3 regions of the Arthrobacter sp. TE12232 genome follow, and region 1 is predicted to be linked to each of the others. Evidence: riboswitches for the same ligand, from Rfam matches in the RefSeq annotation. Region 1 holds a riboswitch; each other region holds the start of a gene.
The links. A riboswitch is a leader RNA that binds a small molecule or an ion and turns the genes downstream of it on or off. The one in region 1 is predicted to bind cyclic di-AMP.

Region 1 (4,058 bases):
GTAATGCAGCAGCCGGGGCAGCGGTTCAAGCGATGGGTCAGGCGGCCGATTCCGGTAGCAGGAACGGATCCCACGCGGGGGTCGGCTTCTCGAGTTCCTTGATCTGCCAGATGGTGCCCTTCGGGGGACCCGGGACAAATCCGAGCTTCCAGCCCATCTCTGCCGGCGTGTGGTCGCCCTTGGCATTGTTGCAGCGCAGGCAGGCGGCCACGAGGTTCTCCCAAGAATCAGCACCGCCCCGGGACTTGGGCTGGACGTGATCGATCGTGTGGGCTGCCTTGCCGCAGTACGCGCAGTGGTGGGCATCGCGGCGGAGCACGCCGCGGCGGCTGACCGCCGTCATCGTGTTGTACCGCGGCCGGATGTAGCGGTTCAGGAGGATCACGGACGGGCGGCCGAGAATGTCCTGCGGGCCGACAACGGGGTCGTCCCCTTCAGCCACCACGCTGGCCTTTCCGGTCAGGACAAGGACGAGCGCCCGGCGGAAGGTGATGACCGCCAGCGGTTCATATCCAGCATTCAGAACGAGAGTGCGCATCCGCATACCTCTTCACGGCCGCACCCGCCAGGGGCACGAGGGCCGGCTGCCCTGTGCATGGTCGGGCTATGGATCGACAAGACAAGAGTAAACACTCAACTGCCAGATCACCGAATGTTTTTTCGGCGGCGCGGCCTCCTGCGCGGAAAATTCATATCCCGGTAACACGAAAGACCCCCGCCTCAAGAGGCGGGGGTCTTTGAAAGTGCGGGGGCTTGTGCCTAGCCGCCGACGCGGATGAAGACCGGGCCGGAACCGACGTTCACGCTGTAGAGAGCGGTGGTGCCGCCGTTCCAGCCGCCGTGGACTGCCATGCCGTTGCCGACGTAGACAGCGATGTGGGCCATGCCCACGCCACCGTTCTGGTAGTAGGCGAGGTCGCCCGGACGAGCTTCGGCGGCGCTCACGGTGCGGCCGAGGGACAGGTAACCTGCCGGCCAGCCGTGGTAGTGGATACCGGCCGCGGCCAGGGCGTTGGTGGCAAGGGCGGTGCAGTCCTGCGCCACGCCGAGCTGTGCGTAGGCAGCGGCAGCGATGGTTGCACCGGCGCCGCTTCCGATTCCGGCGGGGGCCAGGGCAGCTGCGCCGCCGTTGACGCCGGCCTGGGCGCCGCCGGCCTGGGTAGCTGCGGCGGTCTGGACCTGCACGACGGGCTTGGGAGCCTCGACGACGGGAGCCGGCGACGTGGTCACGGCGGGCTTCTCGTAGGAGATCGCGATGGTGGAAGCAGCCGAAATCGTGGCCGGAGCCGACGACTGGACTTCCAATGCGGAAGCGGAGGTGGATTCGCGCTGAACATTGGTCTCAGCAGCGTTGGCTGCGATTCCGCTGGTCAGAACCAGACCGGAAGCTGCGGCGATGACCGCGGCCTGACGGCCCATGCCGCCGGCGTTGTCGCCGACTGCCTTGGCAATAACAGCCAGCGAGTTGGTCTTGGTGACCTCGGCGCGGTGCCGTGCAACGGTTGCACGAGTAGTCATTAAGTTCTCTCTTTCGTGATCCTTGGACCGCGCGTTTTTGGGCGCGGACTGAGGACGCTCCGGCATCTTGGGGGTACGCCGGATCGCCCCGAAATGGGTTACTTAGCGAAGGGTGTACTGCGAAGACGCGCCAAAAGCGGAAACTGCATGCTGTCCGGACTCGGTAGAGAATGAGCCAGCGGAACGTGATCCCATCCGGGCGCCGGCAAGGGCGGCACGTGATGTGGAAGTCAGCGGGCTCAAAAGAGCCGCGCCAGTGCGCATACGCGCAGCATTGTGGCGTGAAGACACGAAAGTAGCCTCTCCCAATGCCTACGAGGTGAGCTGTCGGATTCGGATGGGAGTCACCCGGCCGCGCTGCTTCCTGGGAAGCGTTGCGACTTAACCCCTAGGCCTTCTTTCGAAGGCCAAAATTGGTTCCCCCGCCCCTGCCAGACGATGTAATGCGAACGGACCTTGAGCGGTGGCAGAGCTAGGCAATCCACTCAAGAGCGCCAACTTCGGAAAAGTTGGCGTGCTTCAAACCCTACAGGACTCCGGACTCAATGTCACATTCAGATCACGGCGTGTCACGGGAATTTGAGAGCTCTCCATCGTCTTTATTAGAGCCAGCCGAGGGGGTCAACAACGTCGCCGTTGACCATCACTTCAAAGTGGAGGTGGCAGCCCGTGGAGGCGCCGGTGGTCCCGCTCAGCGCGACGATATCGCCGCGGGAGACCTTCTGGCCGACCTTCACCGAGGACGAGGACAGGTGGTTGTACGTGGTCTCCAGACCGTTGCCGTGGTCAATGACCACACGGTTGCCGCCGCCGTAGGGGTGCCATCCGTTGAAGGTCACGGTGCCGCTGGCGGCGGCGTGGACCGGCGTGCCGCACTGGGCGGCGAAATCCTGGCCGCGGTGAAACTCCCCCGGGCCGCCCGTGATGGGGCTGACACGGTAGCCGAAGGGCGATGCCGTGATCAGCTGGTCCAGCGGCGGACCCAGCGTGCCGGCTGAAGCCGCGCGGGTAATGCTGCCGACGGACTGGGCGCTCAGCAGTTGCTTGAGCTTCCCGTCCGGGTCGCCTTTGGTGGCGATGGCCGTCCGGCTGAAATCAAGCTTTGCGGCGGCGGCAGCCGTGACGTCCGGCTGTACTGCGGCCGAGACTGCGGATCCGTCGGTGTTCGAGGCCATGACGGGACTCGTGACGGGGACCGTCACCGTGAGGACCAGACCGGTGGCGGCCAGCGCGATTCCGGCCTTCTGCCCCACGCCGCTGGCGGCGGCAAAGTCCGTTACCTGACGGAACGGGCTGCGGCGGCTGCGGCGCTCGTCGCGGTGTGCGTCACGCGGGCGTTCGGCCGTATGCGCGACGACCGGGCGCGGCTCCGGAGCGGGACCGGTCGCGCGGCGACGGCCCCTGGCGGTCTGGGTGGTCAAGAACGGTTCCTCTCTGAGAGCCTGCGAAGTTAGCTGTCGGATTCGGGTCAGAGAGATCAAAGACCCGGTCCGCCGTTGCAAGCACCCGGTCACCGAGGCGTCCTTAGGGGATCGTTCGATGGAAGCTGCTTGCCGCTGACGGACTTCACCCCAAGGCTGCCGAAGAAGCAGCCGATAGTGGTTCCCCCGCCCCTGCCAGGAGGTGGTTCTGCGACTGATCCGCTGGCAGGGCTCGGCTTCGGATCAGGTAACGCTTTGGTATCGGTACAGGGCACTAACTATAGGTGATTAAGCCGCTCGGTGATAAATCCGTGATCGCGTTTGTGCAGAACTCATGGGTCGTCCCATGACGGTGACGTTTTGGCTGGTCAGGCGACTGTTACAAAGACATGCGCGGCAACCTCTGGCGGCAGCTCCAAGGCGCCCTCGATATCCGGGACCCGGACCGAGATGTACTCCCCCACCCGCTCCAGCGAGACGAGCGCACCGGGGCGGATTCCGCCCTCATCGAGCTGGGCCAGAAGCTCCGGTTCCACCTGGATGGGCTCCGCGAGCCGGTTGACCGTGATCCGCGAATCCGCACCGTAGCCGGCCATGGCCTCCAGCAGGTTCACGACCCCGTCCGCGTGGGCCCCCGAGGGTGCGCCGCCAAGTTCCGCGAGCCCCGGAATCGGGTTCCCGTAGGGCGAAACGGTCGGGTGGTCGAGCATCTCGAAGATCCTGCGCTCGACGCGCTCACTCATGACGTGCTCCCAGCGGCACGCTTCCTCGTGGACGTAGGCCCAGTCGAGCCCGATCACGTCGGCGAGCAGGCGTTCCGCGAGGCGGTGCTTGCGCATGACGCCGACGGCGCGTTTCCGTCCAGTTTCGGTCAGTTCAAGGTGCCGGTCGCCGGAAACAATCACCAGGCCGTCACGCTCCATGCGGCCGATGGTCTGGGAAACAGTGGGGCCGGAGTGGCGGAGTCGTTCGGCGATGCGGGCGCGGAGGGCGACGATGTTTTCTTCTTCAAGTTCCAGAATGGTCCGGAGATACATCTCCGTGGTATCGATCAGATCCGTCATTCAGCTCAGCTCCTCGAGCGCAGTCCTTGCGTCATTCCCACCGTACCGCGTGCGG
Region 2 (4,058 bases), 200 kb from region 1:
CCGGTGGACCGGACGCTCTCGGCCGGCGCGTACCGGCTCATGGCCGTGCGTGCACCGTATGGCGACGTGATTGTCACCGGGCTCCCGCTGGCGGAAAAGCAGGACACCCTGGCCTCGCTGGTGTGGACCATGGTGGTCGTGTCCGCAGGCGGGCTGGTGCTGATCGGCCTCGCCGGCACGGCGGTCATCCGGCGGACCATGAAGCCGCTGGAGCAGCTTTCCGAGGTGGCCACCAAGGTCTCCCGCCTGCCGCTCGACGCCGGCGAGGTGGCGCTCGGGGTGCGTGTCCCGGCGTCGGCCGCCCACCCCGGCACCGAAGTGGGCAGCGTGGGCTACGCGCTGAACCAGATGCTGGACAACGTCTCCAACGCCCTTGAGGCGCGGCAGGAGAGCGAAATGAAGGTGCGGCAGTTCGTCGCCGATGCCTCGCACGAACTCCGCACTCCGCTCACGGCCATCCGCGGTTACACGGAGCTGATGCGGATGACCGAGCACTTCACGCCCGACGGCGAGAAATCCCTGGCCCGCGTCCAAAGCCAGTCCGAGCGGATGACCACCCTGGTGGAGGACCTGCTGCTGCTGGCGCGCCTGGACGAGGGGCAGCCGCTCAAGGTCGCCGACGTCGACCTCACCCAACTGGCCGTCGAGACCGTGAGCGATGAGAAGGTCATGGCCCCGGACCGGATCTGGCAGCTGGAACTGCCGGATGAGCCGGTGGTGGTGCGCGGCGATGCGGCCCAACTCCACCAGGTCCTCGCCAATCTCCTGTCCAATGCGCGCAAGCACACGGCACCGGGGACCAAGGTGGTCACGGGCGTCATGCGTTCGGCGGACGGCAGCGCCGTGGTCACTGTGACGGACAACGGCAGCGGCATCGCCCCCGAATTCGTCGGCCGAGTCTTCGCCCGCTTCGCGCGGGCTGACGCGTCGCGCACCAATCCGGCAGCCAGCTCCGCAGGCAGCCCTGCGGCAGCGACGGCGGGGGCCCGGTCCGGGTCCGCTGCCCGCGGCGCTTCCGGCTCTTCTACCGGTCCTCTTTCCGGCTCTGCTTCCGGCAGGTCCGGGGGTGCAACCGGCAGCAATGGCAGCGGATATGCCACCGCGGGCGCACCGACGTCCGAGGGCACCAGCGGGCTGGGCTTGTCCATTGTCCAGTCGATCGTGGAGGCCCACGGGGGGACCGTCGAGGTCACGTCCCGACCAGGCCGGACGGAGTTCGCTGCACGGCTCCCGGCCGTACCGCCGTCGGCGTAACCGGCACCGGGGCTACAGGGTCGGCTACCGGCACCCGCGCGGGGAATCCCGCGCAACGCGACACGCCGCCCCTGTGACCGCCGTTACCCAAATGTGACTTAAGCCCAGGAGTCCTGTACCGTTTTTCGAGTGCGGCCTCCATTTGTGCCGCATATCCGGATGGACGCCAAACTCTGCCGCTTCCCGGATTCCGCTGGACCAGGCAGAGGCGGGGGACCCAGAGTTCCCGGGCATTCTGCACACATGCGCCCTTGGGGTGAAGCCGACACGTGATATTCCGTGCGGCCGGATGACCTCATCCGAACCCGACAGCTAACTCCGCAGGCGTTGAGAGGCCATCATGACTGAATTCCAGGTACAAACGCGCCCTGACGGCGTTTCACATTCCCGCGCCGGCAAGTCGCGCCACCGTGCCGCACCGGCCCCGCAGGCGTCCGCCCTGTCGCGACTGGCCACCGGGCTCGGCATCACCGGACGCCGCGCCGCCGTCGTCACCGCCGCCTGCGCAGTACTCGTGGCAGGCGGCGCCGCCGCCAGCCAGGCCGCAGAGCCCGGCAGCTACGGGGCGACTGTTGCGAGCTCCCAAACGGCCACCACGGCCGATCCCCTGGCCAAGCTGAACTTTGAACGGGTCCAGGTCGCCGCGCCGGCAGCTGCAGCACCCAGCGGCGCGGTACCTCAGATCTCGGAGGTCAAGCCCGCCGAAGCACCGGCACCCGCCCCCGCTGCCGCTGCTGCCCCGGCCGCGCCGGCCCCGGCGGCAGCACCGGCGCCCGCTCCCGCAGCAGCCCCCGTTCCCGCAGCGGCTCCCGCGCCGGCGCCGGCGCCGGTCGCCATCGACGACCCCGCCGGGGCACAGGCCTACGCCGCGGCCCAGCTGGGCAGCTATGGCTGGGCACCCGGCCAGATGCAGTGCCTGCAGAAGCTCTGGACCAAGGAATCGGACTGGAAGACCACCGCCACGAACGCCAGCAGCGGCGCCTACGGCGTGGTCCAGTCCCTGCCCGCCTCGAAGATGGCGAGCGCCGGCGCGGACTACATGACCAACTACCGGACCCAGATCAACTGGGGCCTGAACTACGTCAAAACGCGGTACGGCTCCCCCTGCGGCGCCCTGAACTTCCACCTGTCCCACAACTGGTACTAACCCGGCACCAGCCAGCAGCGCCCATGAGGCCCCGGATCCATCGTGATCCGGGGCCTTCGCGTATTTCGGAGAACAAGGTTTTCTCAAGGTCGGGGCGGGAGGCTTGGGCACCGCTGCCTCCATTCACCAAGTACGCGGGGTGCCCGCTCCAGGGCACGGAATCAAATTCCAGGAGCACAACATGAAAAAATGGGCAATTCCGGCGGTCCTCGCGGCCGCACTCTTCGTCGGCGCCGGACCGGCCGGGGCGGTGCCGTCGGGACCTCCGCAGCCCGCCGATCCAGCCACGTTCACATTGGATAATTGTGGCTTTCCGGTCACGGCGCAGCTCACCGGCAAGTTCAAGAACATCGCGACGCCTGCCGGCACTGTCATCAGTACGTCGCCAGGACTGAAAATCACACTGACGGCCAACGGCAAGACCCTCAACTACGTGATCACCGGTACCAGCCGCTACACATTCCTCAGCGACAGCGTTGAGGTAGTCTCCACGGGAAGGAATCTACTGCTGCTCCCCTCGCCGGACGGCCTGTACCTGACCACCGGCAACGTCAACTACGCCCTCAACCTGGACAACTCGGAGCTGAGGAGGTTCAGCGGACCGGGCACTGCAGCGAACGTTTGTCCTCTGCTGGCTCCCTGACGGACCAACCGGGGGCAGTGCACCACCACCGCGTTGTGGGCACCGCCCCCGGTTATCTGTCCGGAGCTCCGGCAGCACGGGCATTGCAGACGACTCCGTGCGTCGCCGGCGGACTTCCACAGCCCCCGCACAGCTTGACCCTAAAGCCCTCATATGGACCGCCGGGACAGTTGAGCCATGACGTTCACAGACCAGGCCTCAGGAACCCTGTCACACTCCACGGCGACGCCGGCCGGTCCGGCAGCACCCGCCGCACTTTCCGGGCTCGCCGTGGCCGACGCGCCCGCCCAGGCCCGGTTCGGCGGGCCGCTCACCAGCCCGGGCGGCCGGCGCTCAGCTATTGACACGCGCACCAGCGAGCCGCTGCTGGACGTCACCATCCCGGTCTTCAACGAGGAGCGGGACCTCGAGGCGTGCCTGCGCCGGCTCCACGCCTATCTTCTGGGCTCCTTCCCGCACTCCTTCCGGATCACGGTGGCGGACAATGCCAGCACCGACGGAACACTCAAGACGGCCGAACGCGTAGCCCGTGAGCTCCGCGAGGTGAACGTGGTCCATATGGCCGAAAAAGGCCGCGGAAATGCGCTGCGCAAGGTCTGGCTTGCCTCGCCGTCGCCGGTCCTGGCATACATGGATGTGGACCTTTCCACCGATCTGGCGGCGCTCGGCCCCCTCCTTGCCCCGCTCATTTCGGGGCACTCCGACCTCGCGATCGGGACCCGGCTGACCCGCAACTCGCGGGTGGTCCGCGGGCCGAAGCGGGAATTCATCTCGCGCAGCTACAACTTCCTGCTTCAGTCCTTCATGGGCGCCCATTTCAGCGACGCCCAGTGCGGCTTCAAGGCGATCCGGGCGGATGTGGCCCGGCAACTGCTCCCGCACACTTTGGACAACGCCTGGTTCTTCGACACCGAGCTGCTGGTCCTGGCCGAAAAGTGCGGCCTGCGCGTCCACGAAGTCCCGGTGGACTGGACCGATGACCCGGATTCGAGCGTGGACATCGTCCAGACCGCC
Region 3 (4,058 bases), 2.9 Mb from region 1:
CCGCAGTGCCGGCACCGCTGAGCATCGGGGACTGGGAACTTGACCCGGCGCAGCGCTCGATCCGCTCGGTCTACGGGCACACGGTGTCGCTGACCGCAAAGGAAGGGCAGCTGCTGGCAGCCCTGGCCGCGGAACCTGACCGGGTCTTCACCCGGGACGAACTCCTCTCAGCGCACTTCCATGCCTCCGACCAGCCGGGGGTGATCGATACCTATGTCCACCACTTGCGCCGGAAGATCTCCAAGGCCGTCATCCGCACCGTGCACGGCGTCGGCTACCAGATCGGCGATGCCCATGAGTAACGGCGGGGGCGCCGGCGAAACCCCGGACCACTCCACCCTGCGCAAGGCCTCCCTCAAAGTCGCCTTGCGGATCAGCGCCGCCTGCGCGGTCATGGTCCTCGGACTCCTCGCCGCCACGGCGCTGTACCTCGTCAACCAGCTGGCCCATCCTGAAGTTCCGCGTTCGGCATCGGCCGGGGCGGCCTACGCCTACCTGGATTCCCGGGACGTGCTCGAAGCCATGCTCATCGCCGGGGTCGCGGGAATCGTGCTGGCAGGCATCGTCGGATGGCTCAGCGCGCGCAGCGCCATCCGCCCCCTCGGCGACGCCTTGGCCCGGCAGCGGCGCTTCGTCCAGGACGCCAGCCATGAACTGCGCACTCCCTTGACCATCCTGGACACCAGGATCCAGCTTGCCCAGCGCAACACCGAGCCCGGCTCCAAACAGGCCCAGGACCTGGCCCGGATCCGGGAGGACGCGGCGACGCTGACCGGGATCGTCAACGAACTGCTCCTCGCGGCCACCACCGACGCCCCTGACCGCTCGGCAGCGCCTGCCGACCTCGCCGACACCGCCTCCGGCGTCGCCGAAAGCCTTCGGCTGGTCGCGGAGCAACGGGACGTGCGCCTGGACTTCTTCGCCGTTGCCCGGCCGCTGGCCAGGATCGACGCCAACGCCTTGCGCCGCGCCGTCCTGGCCCTGGCGGACAACGCCCTCTCCCACACCCCGCCGGGCGGCCGTGTGACCATCACGACGGCGATCGAGCAGAACCGCGCGGTCATCACCGTGGCGGACACAGGGACCGGGATCACCGGAGTGGACCAGGCCCGGATCTTTGACCGCTTCGTGCGGACCGCCAGCACCGGCGGAACACAGGGACAACGGAGCTTTGGCATCGGCTTGGCCCTGGTCCGGGAGATCGCCGTGGCTGCCGGAGGCGCCGTCGAGGTTGCCTCCACCGGCGACGCCGGCACGGTCATGAAGATGACGCTTCCGCTCGCCGCGGGCAAAAATGACTGAGAGACCGGGGGAATCCGTGAGAATCCGGACAAGGGAAAGACCGGCGATCGCTTGCCCCCAAGGGAAAATCGATCGCCGGTCTTTCCGGATTGGGTGGCCCCGGGAGGGGCCGTCTGGCCCGTGCGGGGTTTAGGCGCGGACGAAGGTCACGCCGCCGGTCGCGGTGAGCCAGGACAGCGGGTGCACGATCGTCTGGTTGGCGCCGTTCATGCCGCCGCTGATCACCTGGCCGTTGCCGGCGTAGATGCCGACGTGGCCGGACTGGACCACCATGTCACCGGGCTGCGGGGCCGCCACAACGGTTCCGAGGCCGAGGAAGGCCCGGGGCCCGATGTCGCCGACGGGCTTACCGGCCGCGCCAAGGGCCTTTTCCACCATCGCGGTGCAGTCCTGGGTGATGCCCAGCTGGCTGTATGCGGCAGAAAGCATGATGGCGTTGCGGCCACCGGCGGGCGCCGCGGCCGGGGCGGCCGCCGGAGCTGCCTGCACCTGTACGGACGGCGCCGCGGCCGCCTTGGGTGCTGCTGCCGGCGCTGCTGCGGGAGCAGCGGCAACGGGCTTGGGCTGTTCGATGACCGGCGCGGCGACAGAGCTTACTGCGGGGCGGTCGAAGCTGATCTTGACGCTTGAATCGGCGCTGACGGGCGCGCTGAGAAGTCCCTTGACGTCCGCGGCGGAGGCCGGGGCGGAGTCCCGCTGCACGGGTGCCGGGGCTGCGTTGGCGGCCATTCCGCTGGTAAGAACCAGGCCGGATGCGGCGGCGAGGACGGCGGCATGGCGCGCAAAAGTATTGATTGAAGACATGGATGTAGCCTCTCCCAATGCCTGCGAGGTGAGCTGTCGGATTCGGATGGGAGTCACCCGGCCGCACTCCGGGGCCCGTCGTTGCGGGCACTGTGCGGCTTCACCCCAAGGCCTGCGTATCAGCAGGCCAAAAGTGGTTTCCCCGTCTCTGCCGGTCGTTGGTGCGAGTTACCCCCGGGCCGCGGCAGAGTTAGGCAATCGGCTGGGGAGCGCCCGTATCGGAGACAACAGGCACTTATCCACCGTAGCGCGAACCGCAGGCGAAAGTCACATTCAGGTAACGGCCGCCACAGTGCGGTCCGGCAGTTGCCCATAGGGCGGTGCAGCTTTTCGACCATAAGATGATGCCATCAGCACCACCTTGGAAGCGGAGGCCCGAAATGAACAGCCACTGTATCGCCATCTGCCAGTTGAGCAACCAGCCCCAGGAGGATTTCGACGTCAATACCGAACTGCTGATCCTCGACGGCCCGGACGTCCATGTGTCCACATGGGATGCGGAGCCACGGGACGGCGGCTTCGACGAACACGTCCTGAACGACCGGGTGGACGCCCTCGGGTTTATGGTTGTCAACGACTGGGCATTCCTGGACGGCAAGGCCTACGCGGTGGTGGAACGGCGGTCAGGAACGTAGGCGCGCTGCCCCCTCCACGGGACTAGTCTCATTCCATGACAAAGGATTCGGACAAGGGCCATGAGGGCGACCAGGTGTTGTGGCGCGGGGAGCCCGAGGAACACGACTATCCGGCCGCCGGTCGTTATCTCTCGCTGCTCACCGATGACGCACGGGCCGCCGTCATCGTGGAGTCGTTGCGCCTGGCGCCCGTAACCCACCACGTGGCCAAAGACATCCTGCGGGCCTCAGGCCTGCCGCTCCTGACCCGGGACAACCCCCATGTGGCCTCCGACCTGGCCAAGATTGCCGACGGCCGCCCGCTCTCCCCCGTCCTCCTGGTCCGCGGGGACCTCGACGCCGGAGTCGCGGCCCAGATTGCCGACGGCTATCACCGGGTCTGCGCCTCCTACCTCACGGACGAGAACACCGACATTCCGGTGAAGCTTGTTGCCCCGATTGGCCCGGGGCCGTCCCGCAGTCTCGAGCCATGACCTTCCTGACCCTGGCGCTGATCGCCGTCGTCGCCCTGGCTGGTCCCCTGCTCGCGCTGCCGGTGCACTGGCGGCTGCCGGTGGTACTGGGCGAACTGCTGGCCGGGATCGCGATCGGACGGACGGGCCTGGGCCTGGTGAACCCGGCAGATCCGACGTTCAGCTTCCTGGCCAACATCGGGTTTGCACTGATGATGTTCGTGGCCGGAACCCATGTTCCCGTGCGGGATCCCCAAATCCGCTCCGCCCTCGGCAAAGGCACCCGCCGCGCCGTGGCGGCCGCCGCGGCGGCAGTGGTCGTCGGAACCGGCATCGGCCTGCTCTTCGGGACTGGACATGCTCCCCTCTACGTCGTGCTGCTGGCGTCCTCGTCGGCCGCGCTGGTCCTCCCGATCGTCGATTCTCTGCGCCTCGGCGGACCCGACGTCGTTTCCATGACCGCACAGGTGGCGATCGCTGACATAGCCTGCATTGTGGCGTTGCCGCTCCTGGTGGATCCGCCGCACGCGGGCCGGGCGGCCCTGACCGTGCTCACGGTGGCGGGCTGCGCTGTGGCGCTCTTTTTTATACTCCGCTGGCTGGAGAGCACGGGAATCCGCGGCCACGTGCACCGGCTCTCGGAGAACCGCAAGTTTGCCCTGGAGCTGAGGATCCAGTTGGCGGTGCTGTTTGCCCTGGCCGGTGTCGCGACTTTCGGCAACGTGTCCGTGATGATGGCGGGCTTTTCCTTCGGCCTGGTGGTGGCGGCCGTCGGCGAACCGAGGCGGCTGGCCCGGCAACTTTTTGCCCTCAGCGACGGCTTCCTGGGCCCGCTGTTCTTCGTCTGGCTGGGCGCATCCCTCAC

Region 2: it holds a riboswitch for cyclic di-AMP, as region 1 does, so the genes downstream of both, ACVWZ7_RS08000 (aggregation-promoting factor C-terminal-like domain-containing protein) here and ACVWZ7_RS07125 (NlpC/P60 family protein) in region 1, are expected to answer to the same signal.
Region 3: it holds a riboswitch for cyclic di-AMP, as region 1 does, so the genes downstream of both, ACVWZ7_RS20035 (hypothetical protein) here and ACVWZ7_RS07125 (NlpC/P60 family protein) in region 1, are expected to answer to the same signal.

Annotation. Positions count from the first base shown of each region.
Region 1 is NZ_JBSSFK010000001.1:1,627,601-1,631,658, forward strand. It holds gene ACVWZ7_RS07120 (HNH endonuclease) at 38-538, opposite strand; gene ACVWZ7_RS07125 (NlpC/P60 family protein) at 760-1,518, opposite strand; cyclic di-AMP (ydaO/yuaA leader) riboswitch at 1,814-1,983, opposite strand; gene ACVWZ7_RS07130 (M23 family metallopeptidase) at 2,121-2,939, opposite strand; cyclic di-AMP (ydaO/yuaA leader) riboswitch at 2,944-3,157, opposite strand; gene ACVWZ7_RS07135 (metal-dependent transcriptional regulator) at 3,308-4,003, opposite strand.
Region 2 is NZ_JBSSFK010000001.1:1,825,641-1,829,698, forward strand. It holds gene ACVWZ7_RS07995 (HAMP domain-containing sensor histidine kinase) at 1-1,254, shown strand, start outside; cyclic di-AMP (ydaO/yuaA leader) riboswitch at 1,436-1,595, shown strand; gene ACVWZ7_RS08000 (aggregation-promoting factor C-terminal-like domain-containing protein) at 1,595-2,401, shown strand; gene ACVWZ7_RS08005 (hypothetical protein) at 2,583-3,044, shown strand; gene ACVWZ7_RS08010 (glycosyltransferase) at 3,222-4,058, shown strand, end outside.
Region 3 is NZ_JBSSFK010000001.1:4,481,117-4,485,174, reverse strand. It holds gene ACVWZ7_RS20045 (response regulator transcription factor) at 1-302, shown strand, start outside; gene ACVWZ7_RS20040 (sensor histidine kinase) at 295-1,302, shown strand; gene ACVWZ7_RS20035 (hypothetical protein) at 1,432-2,106, opposite strand; cyclic di-AMP (ydaO/yuaA leader) riboswitch at 2,111-2,309, opposite strand; gene ACVWZ7_RS20030 (hypothetical protein) at 2,487-2,741, shown strand; gene ACVWZ7_RS20025 (hypothetical protein) at 2,777-3,214, shown strand; gene ACVWZ7_RS20020 (cation:proton antiporter) at 3,211-4,058, shown strand, end outside.